4 regions of the Rossellomorea sp. GQ25 genome follow, and region 1 is predicted to be linked to each of the others. Evidence: riboswitches for the same ligand, from Rfam matches in the RefSeq annotation. Region 1 holds a riboswitch; each other region holds the start of a gene.
What was found. A riboswitch is a leader RNA that binds a small molecule or an ion and turns the genes downstream of it on or off. The one in region 1 is predicted to bind thiamine pyrophosphate.
Positions count from the first base shown of each region.

Region 2: another riboswitch for thiamine pyrophosphate. It lies ahead of thiC (phosphomethylpyrimidine synthase ThiC); the one in region 1 lies ahead of tenA (thiaminase II).
Region 3: another riboswitch for thiamine pyrophosphate. It lies ahead of thiT (energy-coupled thiamine transporter ThiT); the one in region 1 lies ahead of tenA (thiaminase II).
Region 4: another riboswitch for thiamine pyrophosphate. It lies ahead of AC6CIB_RS17270 (ABC transporter substrate-binding protein); the one in region 1 lies ahead of tenA (thiaminase II).

Region 1 is NZ_JCAXEQ010000001.1:346,006-349,796, reverse strand. It holds gene AC6CIB_RS01900 (ABC transporter ATP-binding protein) at 1-396, opposite strand, end outside; gene AC6CIB_RS01895 (ECF transporter S component) at 411-989, opposite strand; gene tenA (thiaminase II) at 982-1,680, opposite strand; TPP riboswitch at 1,798-1,905, opposite strand; gene AC6CIB_RS01885 (response regulator transcription factor) at 2,191-2,790, opposite strand; gene AC6CIB_RS01880 (sensor histidine kinase) at 2,787-3,791, opposite strand, start outside.
Region 2 is NZ_JCAXEQ010000009.1:8,239-12,029, reverse strand. It holds gene AC6CIB_RS20835 (hypothetical protein) at 30-227, opposite strand; gene thiC (phosphomethylpyrimidine synthase ThiC) at 205-1,962, opposite strand; TPP riboswitch at 2,112-2,228, opposite strand; gene AC6CIB_RS20825 (copper homeostasis protein CutC) at 2,305-2,997, opposite strand; gene AC6CIB_RS20820 (ABC transporter substrate-binding protein) at 3,127-3,791, opposite strand, start outside.
Region 3 is NZ_JCAXEQ010000002.1:970,113-973,903, reverse strand. It holds gene AC6CIB_RS10595 (YflT domain-containing protein) at 1-136, opposite strand, end outside; gene AC6CIB_RS10590 (thioredoxin family protein) at 264-590, shown strand; gene AC6CIB_RS10585 (hypothetical protein) at 823-1,122, shown strand; TPP riboswitch at 1,206-1,304, shown strand; gene thiT (energy-coupled thiamine transporter ThiT) at 1,376-1,972, shown strand; gene AC6CIB_RS10575 (DedA family protein) at 2,122-2,712, shown strand; gene AC6CIB_RS10570 (threonine/serine exporter family protein) at 3,024-3,785, shown strand.
Region 4 is NZ_JCAXEQ010000005.1:310,505-314,295, forward strand. It holds gene AC6CIB_RS17260 (ABC transporter permease) at 1-633, opposite strand, end outside; gene AC6CIB_RS17265 (MTH1187 family thiamine-binding protein) at 630-923, opposite strand; gene AC6CIB_RS17270 (ABC transporter substrate-binding protein) at 936-1,919, opposite strand; TPP riboswitch at 2,080-2,190, opposite strand; gene AC6CIB_RS17275 (phosphotransferase enzyme family protein) at 2,268-3,173, opposite strand; gene AC6CIB_RS17280 (aldo/keto reductase) at 3,260-3,791, shown strand, end outside.

The sequences.
Region 1 (3,791 bases):
ACCCGAAAGAGTGGAGATTTTGCTATGGGTATTTCCCAGCTTTAAATTCACTTTCTTTAACAGTTCTTTAATTTTCACTGGCATTTCGTCCCTTGGAATTTGGAGGTTCTCTAAAACAAAGGCAATTTCCTCATCAACATAAGGCATACAAAATTGAGCGTCCGGATCTTGAAAGACATACCCGAAAGAATCAGGTCGTTTAATCGAGTCAGCTTTCATCGGTACATCTACCGAGTGGGGTATCACACCAGATAAGACCTGGAGGAGTGTGGATTTTCCACACCCTGATGGACCTAATAGCAATACTTTTTCCCCGTCTTCTATCGAAAGGCTTACGTCTTTAAACATCAAATTCTCTGAACCGGAAAACGTAAGGCGCAGATTCTCAACATGCATCGGCCTTCCCTCCTTTACTGATTCAATGCATCATAATCTTTTTGATCTGCACTTCTGACCAAACTGGTTACCCCCGTTTTCTCCAGAGCCCTAACCAGATAAAAGGCACCAATGCCTGCAATCACGATAGATCCTATTAATCTGGCACCAATGAAAAGTGATAAATTCCACAGAACCAAGTCTCCCATGTACCCTTTAAAGTAGTCCATCAAGATAGATCCAAGTGCTGAGCCCACAGCAGCAGTACAAATGACGATGACATCAAAACGCTTATAGCGGGTGATAAGAAAAATCAACTCTGCAAACAAACCTTGAATCAGACCGAATAGTAATACCTCAAGCCCCCATTCACTTCCCATGAGAAATTCCCCTGAAGACGCTGCAATCTCGGCCAGAAGTGCGACGCCAGGTTTCCGAATGATTAAAAATGCCACGGTTGCCGCCATGAACCACATGCCATAGATCAGTTGGTCAGCATGCAATCCAAATGGCTTTAACAAGTTGTAAACCGGTCCCCAAAGCTTATATATAATTCCAAAACCTATTGAGATGACGACCGTTACTAAAATGTCTGTCAGTTTTAATTTAGACATGTATTCTACCTTCTTTACCTAGTGATGTCTGAAACGGCCACTTCTCCAGTGTGTATGCCATTTCCCAAAATTGTAATTCATAAATGCTGCTCAAAATGAAGTTCTCTTTCATTCTTTCCTTATCCGTTTCGGTCATCGTTTCTGCCAATCCATCCAGTCGATGAATTTGTTCTTCCACTAACTCCCGAAACCATTCTCCACCATAAGCTGCAATCCACTCCTGATAAATACCTTCCTCAGGTGCACATGATTTCAAGCGCTCACCGATTTCATAATACAGCCAGTAGCATGGGAGTATGGCTGCCAGGATATCTGCGAGACCTCCATACTGTGCAGAACGATACATATGTGACGTGTAGGCATATGCAGTAGGTGCCGGTTTGAATTGCTGCTTTTCTTTTTCTGTGATCCCCAAACGATTCGAGAAATTTTCATGAAGTGAAAGCTCTGCTTCATTCGTTCCTACAGCGTGTGTTGCCATTCTGGATGTAGTATGTAAGTCTGTCGCTTTTGCTGCACCAAGTGCCTGCACCTTTGAAAAGTGGGAGAGGTAATAGGCATCCTGCAGAATGTAGTATCTGAAGTTTTCAAGGGGGAGGGTTCCATCTCCGATCCCTTTAACGAAAGGATGGTGAAAACTCGCTTCCCAAATTTCCTTCACTTCGTTTCTTAAGTACGTTGTAAATGACATAATATCTTTCTCCTTTTCCAGACGACCCGAAATGGGCAACAAAAAAAGCCACTTTCATTATGCATACCGCATACAGAAAGTGGCTTGAGATCAGCTTGATAGAATACGATTCTATGTGACCGTCAAACACCACTTCCCTACGCTGGTCTCAACCAGATCAGGTTCAAAGGGTCTTAAAGTCACACTTTAATCTCAGCCTTTTAGAAGGCACCCCTAGTGGATCGTCCTATGAAATTTTGTATTCGTTGTTATCGTACCACGATTCTTTTACTTGTCAACACCAAAAAGAAAACCTTTCATCATTTTTTCATTTGGCCTTTCCATAAAAACCTATCATAGCAAAGGATACCCCCTTTGTAATTTAAATGAAATTCCTTTTAGAATAAAGCACTTGTAAAGCAAAATTAAGTGTCTGTTACAAATCTATAAATATACAAACCATAGATTAAGTAATTACAACACTAAATAAAAGTGGGACGGACCTCCAAGTTGGAGGTCCGTCCCAACACATCATTTAAACCATCCTTTTTCTTTTGATTGAGTGATGGCTTCGATTCGATTTTTAACTTCAAGTTTGTCGAGAATGGTTGAGATATAGTTTCGGACGGTACCCGTTTTGAGGCTGAGTTCATCGGCTATCTCCTTCGTGTTTTTCCCGTCAGCAACCAGCTCCAACACTTCTTTTTCACGGTCTGTAAGGGGGTTCTCTTCACCATACACATCATCCATAAGCTCTGGTGCATAAATTCTTTTACCATCCATCACCAGGCGGATCGAGTTGGCCAGTTCTTCACTTGGACTATCCTTTAACAAATACCCTTTCACCCCGCCTTTTAATGCGCGTTGAAAATAACCGGATCTTGCGAAAGTGGTGAGAATGATCACTTTGCAATCTTTACCCTTTAATTCTTCTGCTGCTTCAAGTCCCGTTTTTTTCGGCATTTCTATATCCATGATACAAATATCCGGCTTCAGCTCGTGGACGAGGGCAATGGCTTCTTCTCCATTGTCGGCTTTCCCTACCACTTCCATATCATCCTCCAAGCTAAGTAACGAGCCTAAGGCACCTAATAGCATTCGTTGGTCTTCTGCAATAACAATTCGAATCATTCCATTCTCTCCCTGTCTGTTTGCTTGATTACTTTCGGCACTCTCATAATCAAAGTGGTCCCATTATCGGAAAAAACGTCTAAGCTTCCATTTACAAATTCTAACCGTTCTCTCATTCCGATTAAACCGCTTCCTTTAGACTGTGTGTAATCTCTCTCGATTCCCATACCATCATCCTTCACTATGATGGTCATCTCTTTATCCGACTCTTCAATGCTGAGTTCACAGTGCGACGCCTTGCTGTGTTTGACAACATTCGTAACGGCTTCTTTTAGGCACATGCTCAAGATATTTTCAAGAAAGAGTGATGCTTGGGGCAGCATGACCTCATCATCCATCACGAAATCAATTTCCGCTGCCTTTAATAGCTGTTTGATCTGGACGATTTCGTCTTTTAGTCGAATACCCCTCATTTGCGAAACCATTGTCCTTACTTCACTTAAAGCGGTTCGCGCCGTTTGCTGAACATCCTTTAATTCGCTTCGGGCCTGCTCTGGATCTTTGTTTACCAATTTTCTGGCCAGGTCACTTTTCAGGCCGATAAGAGAAAGCTTTTGACCCAATGTATCGTGTAGATCACGGGCAATCCTCTGGCGTTCTTCCTGCTTGACCAAGTCTGAAATACGTTTATTAGCATCTTCCAACTGATCTTCGAGCTGCACCTGTTTATTTCGATTATAAATATTAAACGGCAATAGAATGACGCTTATCCAAATGATTAGAATAAAAGGAAATTGAGATAGAAATAATTCATCCTGTATAACAAAATTATAATTGATCGATGCTGTCGTTAACACCAGGTGAATGATATAAAGGGTTAAAAACGCCACCCGATTTTTTATATTCCCATTATAGTAGGCAATGTAAAAAGCAAAATAGATAAAATTAAATTGAATGGTCATGGTGATGGATATCGCGATTAAAATCGATGTCCATAAATAAACCGGCCAATCCTTTGAAATAAAAGCAAATCGTAAAGAAATAAAGAACATGATGGTCAG
Region 2 (3,791 bases), on a different contig from region 1:
AAGAAATTTAATCTCAAGATTGTATTTTCCTAATAATAGGTACTTTCTACATAATGACATTTGATGCATGACCTTGTTACTTCAGTCTCATAGAAGACATGCCTGCAATTGTCCTGAATGCTCTTCACTTCTTTTTCAAGTTGATTGATTCTCTGATTTAGTATGGATATTTCTTTCTTTAATTTGAGAACATGACAGACAGGTTTATCGATAGATGTTTGATCCATTTTCGACAAACTCCTTCGATTTTTCTATCAGTCCTCTTTCTATATCTTTTTGGGCATCATCAAGATTGGTTGCCTTCATTCCCCTGATATCATGTGAAATTCTCATTGAACAAAACTTCGGTCCACACATTGAACAAAAATGGGCCGTTTTTGCCCCCTCAGCAGGAAGAGTTTCATCATGATACTCTCTTGCACGCTCCGGATCCAGGGATAAATTAAATTGATCATTCCATCTAAATTCAAATCGAGCCTTAGAAACAGCATTATCTCTAACTTGTGCCCCTGGATGCCCTTTCGCTAAATCCGCTGCATGTGCTGCTATTTTATAAGCAATGACACCCTCTCTCACATCATCTTTATTCGGTAATCCCAGATGCTCTTTAGGTGTTACATAGCACAGCATAGCTGTTCCAAACCAGCCGATCATGGCCGCCCCTATGGCAGAAGTGATGTGATCATACCCCGGTGCTATATCGGTCGTTAATGGCCCCAATGTATAAAAAGGGGCTTCATGACAGATTTCCATTTGCTTATCCACATTCTCTTTAATCATATGCATCGGTACATGTCCAGGGCCTTCAATCATCACCTGTACATCATGCTTCCAAGCAATTTTGGTTAGCTCGCCTAATGTTTCAAGCTCTGCAAACTGCGCTTCATCATTCGCATCAGCTATTGACCCGGGCCTTAGACCATCACCTAAGGAAACGGAGATATCATAGGCTTTTAAAATCTTACAAATATCTTCAAAGTGTGAGTAAAGGAAGTTCTCCTTATGATGGGCAAGACACCATTGTGCCATGATTGAACCTCCACGGGATACGATGCCTGTTGTACGAGTAGCTGTTAGATGAATATAACGCAATAATACACCTGCATGAATGGTGAAGTAATCAACCCCCTGCTCCGCCTGTTCGATCAATGTATCCCTGTACACATCCCATGTAAGATTCTCGGCAATCCCGTTTACCTTTTCAAGCGCTTGATAGATCGGTACCGTACCAACAGGGACAGGCGAATTTCGAATCACCCACTCTCTTGTAGTATGAATGTTTTTTCCTGTTGATAAGTCCATTATTGTATCGGCACCCCAACGAGTTGCCCACGTCATTTTCTCCACTTCTTCTTCAACAGAAGATGATACGGCCGAGTTCCCGATATTCGCGTTTATTTTCACATGAAAGTGACGACCGATGATCATCGGTTCACATTCAGGATGATTAATATTAGCCGGAATGATGGCCCTGCCATTTGCTACTTCTTCTCTTACAAATGAAGAATCAACATTTTCCCGGATAGCGATGAATTCCATTTCCGGTGTAATGATTCCTTTTTTTGCATAATGCATTTGAGTCACATTACGACCCGTTTTTGCACGCATTGGGGTACGTCTGATTGTAGGGAACGACTCTACGTTTGCATGAGGATCTTTTCCTTTATAGCCGTTATCTTCCGGTTCGATTTCACGTCCCGGGTAAGCCTCGACATCCTGACGTTCCAGGATCCACTCTGTGCGAACGGAAGGTAACCCTTTATTAATATCGACTTGGTAATGCTCATCTGTATAAGGTCCGCTTGTATCGTATACACGAACCGGTTCATTCTCTTCATCGACCAAGGAAGCATTCGTTCTGCTAAGTTCAATTTCTCTCATCGGAACGTTTATGTCAGGCCTGGACCCTCCTACATACACTTTTTTACTGTTTGTAAATTGCGATTTTAACTCGATTGCCACTTAACTTCTCCTCCTTATGATAGGACCAGGAAGTTACTGCATCGGGCATTCCTCTTTCTCAAAAAAAGGACATGAAGACACAAAAAAGGGTCCTGAATAATCAGAACCCGAAATGTCAAAAAGTAGTAAGCGTCACAAAACACAAAAAAAAACGCTTCGTACTACTTCCCTACGCTGGTATCATCCAGATCAGGTTCAAAGGGTCAAAGAACTTATGCGTTCTCCTCTCAGTCCAAGCAATATATCGGACTCCCCCAGTAGAAATATTGATAGTATGTTGTTACATACTATTTTTACCACAATCCATTCTTTTTTCAAATAGTAGTATAGTAACAAATCAAATTATGATGTGATCACCCGTTTGATTTTCATTACCTTTTCAGGGTCTATTCCTAAGTCATAGCTCCCGTCTTTACGAACACCTGATCCAACATGATATTCCCGTGCATTTAGCTTATTGTGTATTTCTCCTATATTCTCCACGGTTAACCCTGATCCAGGCATGATAATTGGGCCGCCGATCTTTTCTATTTCCCTCATTGTACTAATCACGTCCAATCCCTCGCTCACTTCAGGTTTTCCTCCAGATGTGAGAATTCGATCAACGTTCAATCCTGAATGGAATAATTCTTTGCATAAGTCTAATGGACCGCAAGACACATCGATAGCCCGGTGATAAGTAATTGACTGACCCTTCGCAGTTTGTACGATTTCCTTTAAAGCATGGGAATCAAGTTTCCCTTCCTTGGATAAAGCACCAAAAACGATGCCCGGGGCCCCCATTTCATTTATGGTCCTTACTTGGTCCATCATGACGCGCAATTCTTCGGCATCATACGAGAAAGATTTACTATGTAAACGAATCATAACCTGAACAGGAATCGAAACAGCCTTCAATACATTTTCTATCATACGATATTCAGGAGTTAATCCTCCCTCGTGTATGTCAGATACCAATTCAAGTCGATCTGCTCCGGATGTTTCTGCCACTTTTGCATCTTCCTCATTCAAAACAATGACTTCCAGTTTGCTCATGTTGATTTCTCCTATCGTGATGTTGTTACGTTTACTTTATCATAATGGTCCGAAAATTGTAGAACTTGAGATGAAAAAGACAATGATTCCACATACAAATCACTGTCTTCTCCAATCTAACATCCTACTTTATTCAGAAAACAAGTCCGGATACACCGTTTCAGCCGTTAGCTCAACCGCTTCACCGATACGTGGTCCCGGTCTTGACATAATATCTGAATCCAGGAAATGGACTTGATCATTTTTCACTGCCTTTACATCTTTCCAGCTTTCCCGGGACTTGATTTCAGCTGTCGGCTCGTCGACGTACCCCACTGTAGTTAAAATCATATTAGGATTACGTTTAATGATTTCTTCTTCTCCTACCTTCACCCAGCCTTTTTGGTCTCCAAAGATATTCTCGACCCCGGCCGTTTCCAGTATTTCTTGCTGAAACGTTTCTGCTCCTGCTGTATAGATATCAGGGGAGGGACTGATTTCAAAATATACTTGTTCTTTTTCCTTTAGTGTACTTACTTTTTCTTTCACATCTGAAATCTCTTCCTTGATGCCATCTACCAATTCGTTCCCCTTCTTCTCTACTCCCATTACGGTTGCAATTTGTTTAATATCCCCATAAACATCTTCAAAGGTTTGGGCAGATTGAATAACGAATACCTTTAATCCCGCCTCTTCAAGCTGCTTCACCCCGGCATCATCTCCAGTGGTATATGCAATGACAGCATCTGGCTTTAGTGCAATGACTTCTTCCGCATTGACCGTCATGGAATCCGATACTCTTTTAATCTCTTTCG
Region 3 (3,791 bases), on a different contig from region 1:
CAGCGACTCTGTCCGTCCGGTCATCATCATGGGATAATACATAAAGATTGTGTTTGTCGATACCTTGAGAAGAAAGCTTTTTAACTTCTGTAATTAATTCCTTATCGTCATAAAATTCCTTAACAGTCGGTTTCATTTCAATCTCCTCCATCATTCAAATTGATTTGTCGTTTATCTTTTCCCACGGGTTCCTAATGGTAAACCTTTGGAGATGTGGGTATACCTATTATTAATGTGAAATCAGAGAAGGGAGATCTCAAGATATGGAAGAAGTTCATTCTTTAGAAACCATCAATGCTACACTTGCTGCAGAAAAGCTGGTGTTACTATACATATCCAGACCCAACTGTTCTGTTTGTCACGCTCTCTTGCCACAGGTGAAAGGGTTACTAGAAGAGTTTCAAGATGTTATGTCCATCCATGCCGATGCAGAAAAAATACCGGAAATAGCTGGTGAGTTCTCCATCTTCACTGTGCCGGTCGTCATCGTTTTTGTATATGGAAAAGAAATGTTCAGGAAGGCACGCTTCGTTCCAATCGAGGAATTACATAGCCAAATGACTCGTCTGGTGAAGATGTTAGACCACTAAACAAACGTTTGATTAAGATTGGAATTTGTTGATCTGACAAGGTTGAAAGGGTTAAACGGTTGTTTAATACTGTGGAAATTTAAAATCGAGAGCCGTTTTTATTTGAAGTTCTATAGCAATAAAAAAAGAGCTGCTAAAAAAAGTGGCTCTTTTGTCATGGTTCAGTGAATAGGTATATAATAGAAAGTATAGGAGTATAGTAGTTGTGAAGAAATTAAAGGGGGCTTGATGAATGATCAGATTGTCTGGAACAAAGAAAGTCATGTTACTGGGTTTAGCAATCATCCTCATAATAGTAGCCAACCGGATTTCTAGTGTACAACACCTGACAGCAAGAATCGCCACCAACCTGTATGTGAGCCTAAAGTATCAAGATCTGGATCTCGAATACCAGAACGTCGAATTTTCACCCCAGTTTGGAGATTATTCTGTAGCGTATAAGGACAAGGACGGAAAAGTCTATGGATTCATGGTTACCCCTAAGTCAATGCCCGTCATCATACTTCATGACCCTCTTAATGAGTCACCTTAAACAAGAGCGAAATCAAAGAGTGAACCTATCTATCTTTCATAATTTCATTCTTCATGTATAATAAAATATAACAACTTTATAAACGTTACCACAAGGGGAGCGAAAGCTGAGAGTGAACAATCTGTTCTGACCCTATGAACCTGTTAGTTAGTACTAGCGTAGGGATGTGGAAAATAAGCGGCATCTTGCTTATTTTGCTTTTTACATTCAGCCCCCTTATGGTTTCGTTTCATCAACCCTAGGGGGATTTTTCATGAAAAATATACGTCTTGTCATTTTACTTGAAGCCTCATTGATGGCGGCATTCGCCGTTATCCTTGATATGCTTCCGTCTATTAAGCTATCACCCAGTATCTCCATTTCGATAGCAATGGTTCCTATTTTTCTATTGTCCTATCGAAGAGGATGGAAGGCTGGGATACTGGCTGGATTTGTATGGGGGCTATTGCAGATTGCCTTGGGTGATGCTTGGATTGCAACTCCTGTGCAGATGGTAGTTGAATATTTCATCGCCTTTGCCTTTATTGGTCTTGCCGGAATCTTTTCCGGTAAGATCCAAGCCTCATTAAGAAGTAACCATCGATCTAAAGCGGTAATGTGGATAGTGGCTGCTACTTTTTTAGGCAGTCTGGCTCGATATTTTTGGCACTTTATCGCAGGCTTTGTCTTCTTCGCAGAATATGCGCCGAAAAGCATGTCGCCACTACTTTTTTCATTAGTAGCAAACGGAATCACCATGCTGGGCTCAGCTCTTCTCTGTACAATCGCTCTGCTGATCTTACTCAACACAGCGCCAAGGTTGATCAGAGTTAGGATATCTCCACAAGAAAGCAGCCGAAAGGCATCATAAAGTTATCTGGACCCGCCCCTACAAAGAGGCTGGTCTTTTTTATGTGAAAATACTCCCCAGGTCCTAGAAACATTTACTTCTACGGCTTCTGTTTGCATGTTGGCGATTTTTTTATACTTAAGATATTCGTTCATATAGGAGTGACCTTGATGGAAGAAATTATGTCAAATATAGCGGCTGAGTGGGGAATATGGGGTGTATTGCTTTCTCTATTTATTGAAGGAAGTGCTTTCCCTTTTGTAGGCACTTTTTTTATCGTAACAATGGGATTTATTTTAGAATTAACGTGGATGGAGATAGGAGTCATTTCTCTAATAGGAAGCTTTCTTTATACAGTGGGGAGCTATATTCCTTATTTTATCAGTTTAAAATTAGGTGCGAAGCTGGAGGCAAGGTTGAAACCTGAAAAACGGAAGAAGCTCAAAGAAGCTCAGGAAAAGTTCAACCGCTACGGAATCTGGAGCGTAGCAATCGCAAGCCCCCTTCACTTAGGAAATGTCATTCCCTTCATGGCAGGCATGGCAAAAATGAATCTGAAAGTGTATTCCCTCCTTACTATGCTAGGGATCGCTCCGTCTACCTTTTTTTTCTTAAGTATTGGCAAGTTTTATGAGGGTGATAAAGAAGTGATCCTGGGGGTGGTAGAAGAATATCAAATGTTGGTTCTGACAGGGTTTGTGCTGGTAACTGTTTTGTACACTCTTTTCAAAAGGAAGAGAGAGAAGGGCATAGGAGGATGATTAGTAAAGATTCGGAGTCTAGATTTTTCGACAAGTTGCTCATAATCCTTTAAAAGTGGCTCATAAATCCTGAAACCGGCTCATAAACAGCCGGAACCAGCTCATAAATCCCTCACCAGCTCACTTGGTCGGCATTCAATATTCATTTTTGGGGGAAAGGTACATTTTCCCGAAAGATTACCCACTAATTCAACCCAAAAACCCTCTACACAGATTAAATCTACGTAAAATCATCCCGTTCCTCATTGATTACACCCCTTCTTTCCTATAAACTAGACCTATTCAAAAAATAGCACGTGTGGAGAGATCGTATGGAAGCAAAAATGATAAGAAGATATGACATTATGGAGGTCAGCTTGCTGGCGGGTAAGATCATGTTGCAAAGTGGTGCAGAGACGTATCGCGTCGAGGATACGATGATGCGCATCGCCGCTTCTTATGGGATTTCAGAATCTCACAGTTATGTGACGCCTACCGGGATCATCTTCTCGATTGAAACGTCTGAACCAACGAAAACGAAGTTGATTCGAATTAACGAGCGATCGACTGATCTTGAAAAAGTAACCCTCGTGAATAGTATTTCAAGGCAAATCAGTAAGGGGCACCTCACCGTTGAGGAAGCATACAATGCCCTGGAAAAACTGGATCAATCTAATCTATCATACTCCTTTGTGATTCAAGTATTGGCCGCTTCGATTGCCAGTGGATGTTTTCTCATCATGTTCCAGGGAGTGTGGAAGGACTTCATTCCGGCACTGATCACGGGAGGAGTCGGGTTTACGAGTCTGATTTATTTTCATCGCCTCGTTCCCATCAAATTCTTTGCTGAGTTTCTTGCTTCCTTTATTATTGGAATGCTTTCCTATGGATTCGTCCAGCTTGGAGTCGGACAGGAGTTGGATAAGATTATTATTGGATCAGTGATGCCCCTGGTTCCTGGGCTCCTTATCACAAATGCCGTGCGGGATTTAATGGCAGGACATTTGGTGTCGGGTCTATCGAAGGGAGCAGAAGCTTTTTTAACGGCGTTTGCCATCGGGACGGGTATTGCCGTAGTTTTCACTTTGACGTAGGGTGAC
Region 4 (3,791 bases), on a different contig from region 1:
CGAGGCAAGTGTCATATAGACACCGATCCCTTTCTGGGCACCTAACCATTCTGAAATCACCGCACCCATCACACTATAGGTAGCTGAAATTTTCAACCCTGAGAAGATGGAAGGAAGTGCATGCGGCCATTCAACTTTTCGAAAAATTTGACCTTTTGTGGCTCCCGACATTTTCATGTAAAGGATGTACTCAGCGTTCGTCTGCCTGAATCCATCCAATGCCGAGACCGCTACCGGAAAAAAGCAGATCAAGGTAATGACAATGATTTTCGGCAATAGTCCAAATCCAAACCAGATAACAAGTAAAGGAGCCAAGACGATAATCGGAATATTTTGAGACAAAATCATAAGTGGATATATCGCTTCTCTTACTTTAGGAAGAAGGTGCAGACCTACTGCTGTCACGATTCCAATCGTACATCCAATTACAAATCCTCCGATCGTGAGGAGAGTTGTCGAAGCAAGATGTCCTGTAAACGTGGTCCATGAGGCGACTCCTTCCGCCCATATTTCTGAAGGTGAAGGCATTAGCCATGCCGGCACCTCAAATACTCTAATGGTGAATTCCCAAATGATGAATAAAAGGATGAGGACCAAGAAGGGTCTCCATCCTTTCGATATCCATGCTTTCATCCTTTATACTTCTCCGTTAATTGATTCATTTCAATCCCGACAGGCTGATATAATACCTTGATTTGAGAAATGACATTTGAGCTGCCCATTTCAATCATTCGTTCATTCATTTGTTCAATCACCTTAAATAAGTCAGATAGATTTCCTTCCATTGTCGTTTCTAATGGATGGACTTCATAACGGACACCTGATTTATCAATGATCCGGATGGCTTCATCCACGTATGGTATAACACTTTCACCATTTTTTGTCTTTGGAATAATTTGTATGCTCACGAGTGCGTTCCCCATTTTGTTCACCTCTTATTTTGGTAAGAATTCGTTTGTGAATGCTTTTTTACTGTCCAGTTCTTTATCTAATAAGTCGTTATCGTACATCCAGGAAGCATAGTTTTCCCAAACCTCCAGCTTCTGCTCTCCCCATCTGTCAGCGTCATCTTTGTATTTAGGAGCCAGCCATTCCTGACTCTTCATGACTAATTCTTTATCAAGATCCGGAGCTGCATCTAAAAGGATTTCACCGGCCTCTTCCGGATTATCGATTGCAAACTGATAGCCTTTTGAAGAAGCAGTTAAAAATGCTTTAACCGTTTCAGGGTCTTTTTCAATCATCTTTTCATTCGTCGTCAAGACAGGAGTGTAATAATCCAGTTTCTCAGAGTAATCCTTTACGTACATCATATTCAAATCCTCACCGCGAAGCTCTGCTTCAATACCTGTCCATCCATAGTAGATCCACGCAAAGTCAACATCCCGTTTCACGGCAGTAAAGAAATCTGTATCTCCCATGTTTACAAAATTCACTTTCTCTACATCTGCGTTTTCTTGTTTCATAATCGACGTCATGACGGCTTGTTCTACAGGTGACCCCCATCCTCCATAACTTTTCCCTTCAAAATCCTTTGGAGTCGTTATACCCTTATCCTTAGGTGAGGCAAACCCGGATGTATTATGCTGTATGACCGCAGCGATAGATACGAGTGGTACGTCCTGTACCCTTGCTTGTGTTACACTTTCCTGGTATCCTACTCCGAACTCAGCTTTACCCGAGGCAACGAGTTGATCTGCACCAGCCTCACCAGGTAAGATGATATCAACATCCAGCCCCTGCTCTTTAAAGTATCCTTTTTCTTTCGCAACGTATAAACCAGTGTGATTGGTATTCGGTGTCCAGTCCAGTACAACCGTAACCTTTTTAAGACCATCTTTCTGTTCCGATGTATTTCCTCCACCACTGCAAGCAGTTAAAAGAAATACAGAACAGATGATATAAATCCATTTTTTCATCATGATTCCTCCTCAAATCCTTGTATGTAGTTGTAACGTTTATTCTCTATTCTTCACTTAGTAGAGAGAATGAATGTATAACACCTTAGAACATTAGGACATAACAACAAAAAAGCGTCCCTAGCTTCAGCGAGGGACGCATCGTTAAACATGATTATGTAATGTTTAAGAGAATGTTTCCTACGCTGGTATCAGCCAGTTCAGGTTCAAAGGGTCAGTATCTGTCAGGATACAATCTCAACCGGCCACACCGGTCCCCCTACACTTGTACTATGAAATTAAACGTTATCTTCTTCCCTACTTTGCCACAGAAAAGGTGGATATTCAAGCATTTCCTCTTAAATAGATTTACATTTGAAAGGCCTGCTCATAAACACCGGAATTTACCAATCTGTTAATGAACGGAATGTATGTAGATACAACGTGTGAATATCCTTTTTGATTGTAAAAAAAGGTGTATTGAAGAAGAAAGATAATAACTAAGAATGGCATCAGTTCCTTTTCTTCCTGAGTTAAAGTACCATCGGACTGATAGCCCCCCATAAAGGCATGGATACATTCAAATTGCTCATCCTCCCCCTGCTTGACCTGATCTTTGAGCATCCCTGCAAGAAAGTAACAGACATCTGCTATGCGGGGTGCTTTTCGTATCCTCTCGAAATCTATGACTCCTGTCACCCTTTCTTCATTCATAAGGATATTACGCGGGTGACAGTCGCTATGTACGAGTTGATGGGTCAATTTGCTATAGGAGAAAGACCATTCATTTAGTCTGCCTAGAAACCCTTTTCCCCACCTTTCTATCATTGTAGAATCCTGTCCGCCTATCCACTCTCTCAAATGTGTTTCAACTTTCCATTCCTCTACCTCGTATTTACAGACGTATTGGTCTAGTCTGCCATGGAGTTGAGAGAGGTATGTTCCCACCTTTTTCAAAGAAGTTAAGGAATAGACTTGTACTGGTTTTCCTTCCAGAGCTTGATACAGGGAGTAGAAAACTTGATGTTGTTGTACATATGGCTGATGCGAGAATGTTAACAGTGGCTTTTCAACAGGAAGCCCGTTTTCCAGTAAAAAAGAAGTTAAGAGCTGCTCTTCTATTCGCTTCTCCACTGAAGAGTTCAATCTCTTTTTTAGATAATATGTTTTCTCCCGACTCTTCACCTTATAAACATTCGGATGATTGCCCACGGTCTCTATGCAGGAAGGCGAAACCTTCCAGTTCAATAATAGATCATGAAGAGGTTCAATCATTTTTAATTCCTTTCCAAACATAGTAATATACGTTTAGTATGACTATGAAAGAATGTCTACATACCATATGAAAAGAGGTTGCATAGATGCAAAGAATACAAATGACGGAAGACTTATCATTCTCAAGAATCATTCATGGGTTATGGAGACTTGCAGACTGGAATCAATCAAAGGAAGACACTCTTTCTTTAATCCAGCACAATATTGAAAACGGAATCACGACTTTTGATCATGCAGATATTTATGGCTCGTATACATGTGAAACGTTATTTGGTGAGGCTCTCATCCTTCAGCCATCCTTACGTGAGAAAATGGAGATTGTGACAAAATGCGGTATTGTCCTGCCTTCTGACAATCGTCCTGAACATAAAACACATCATTACAACACTAGTAAAAAGCATATTTTAGCATCAGTTGATAACTCCCTGCAGAACCTGAAAACGGATTACATCGATTTATTATTGATTCACAGACCAGATCCATTTATGAATGGAGAAGAAGTGGCAGAAGCCTTCACTCAATTGAAAGAGGAAGGAAAGGTCCGGCATTTCGGGGTATCCAACTTTAAAGTTCATCAATGGAATATGCTTCAATCCTACTTACCGTTTCCATTGATCA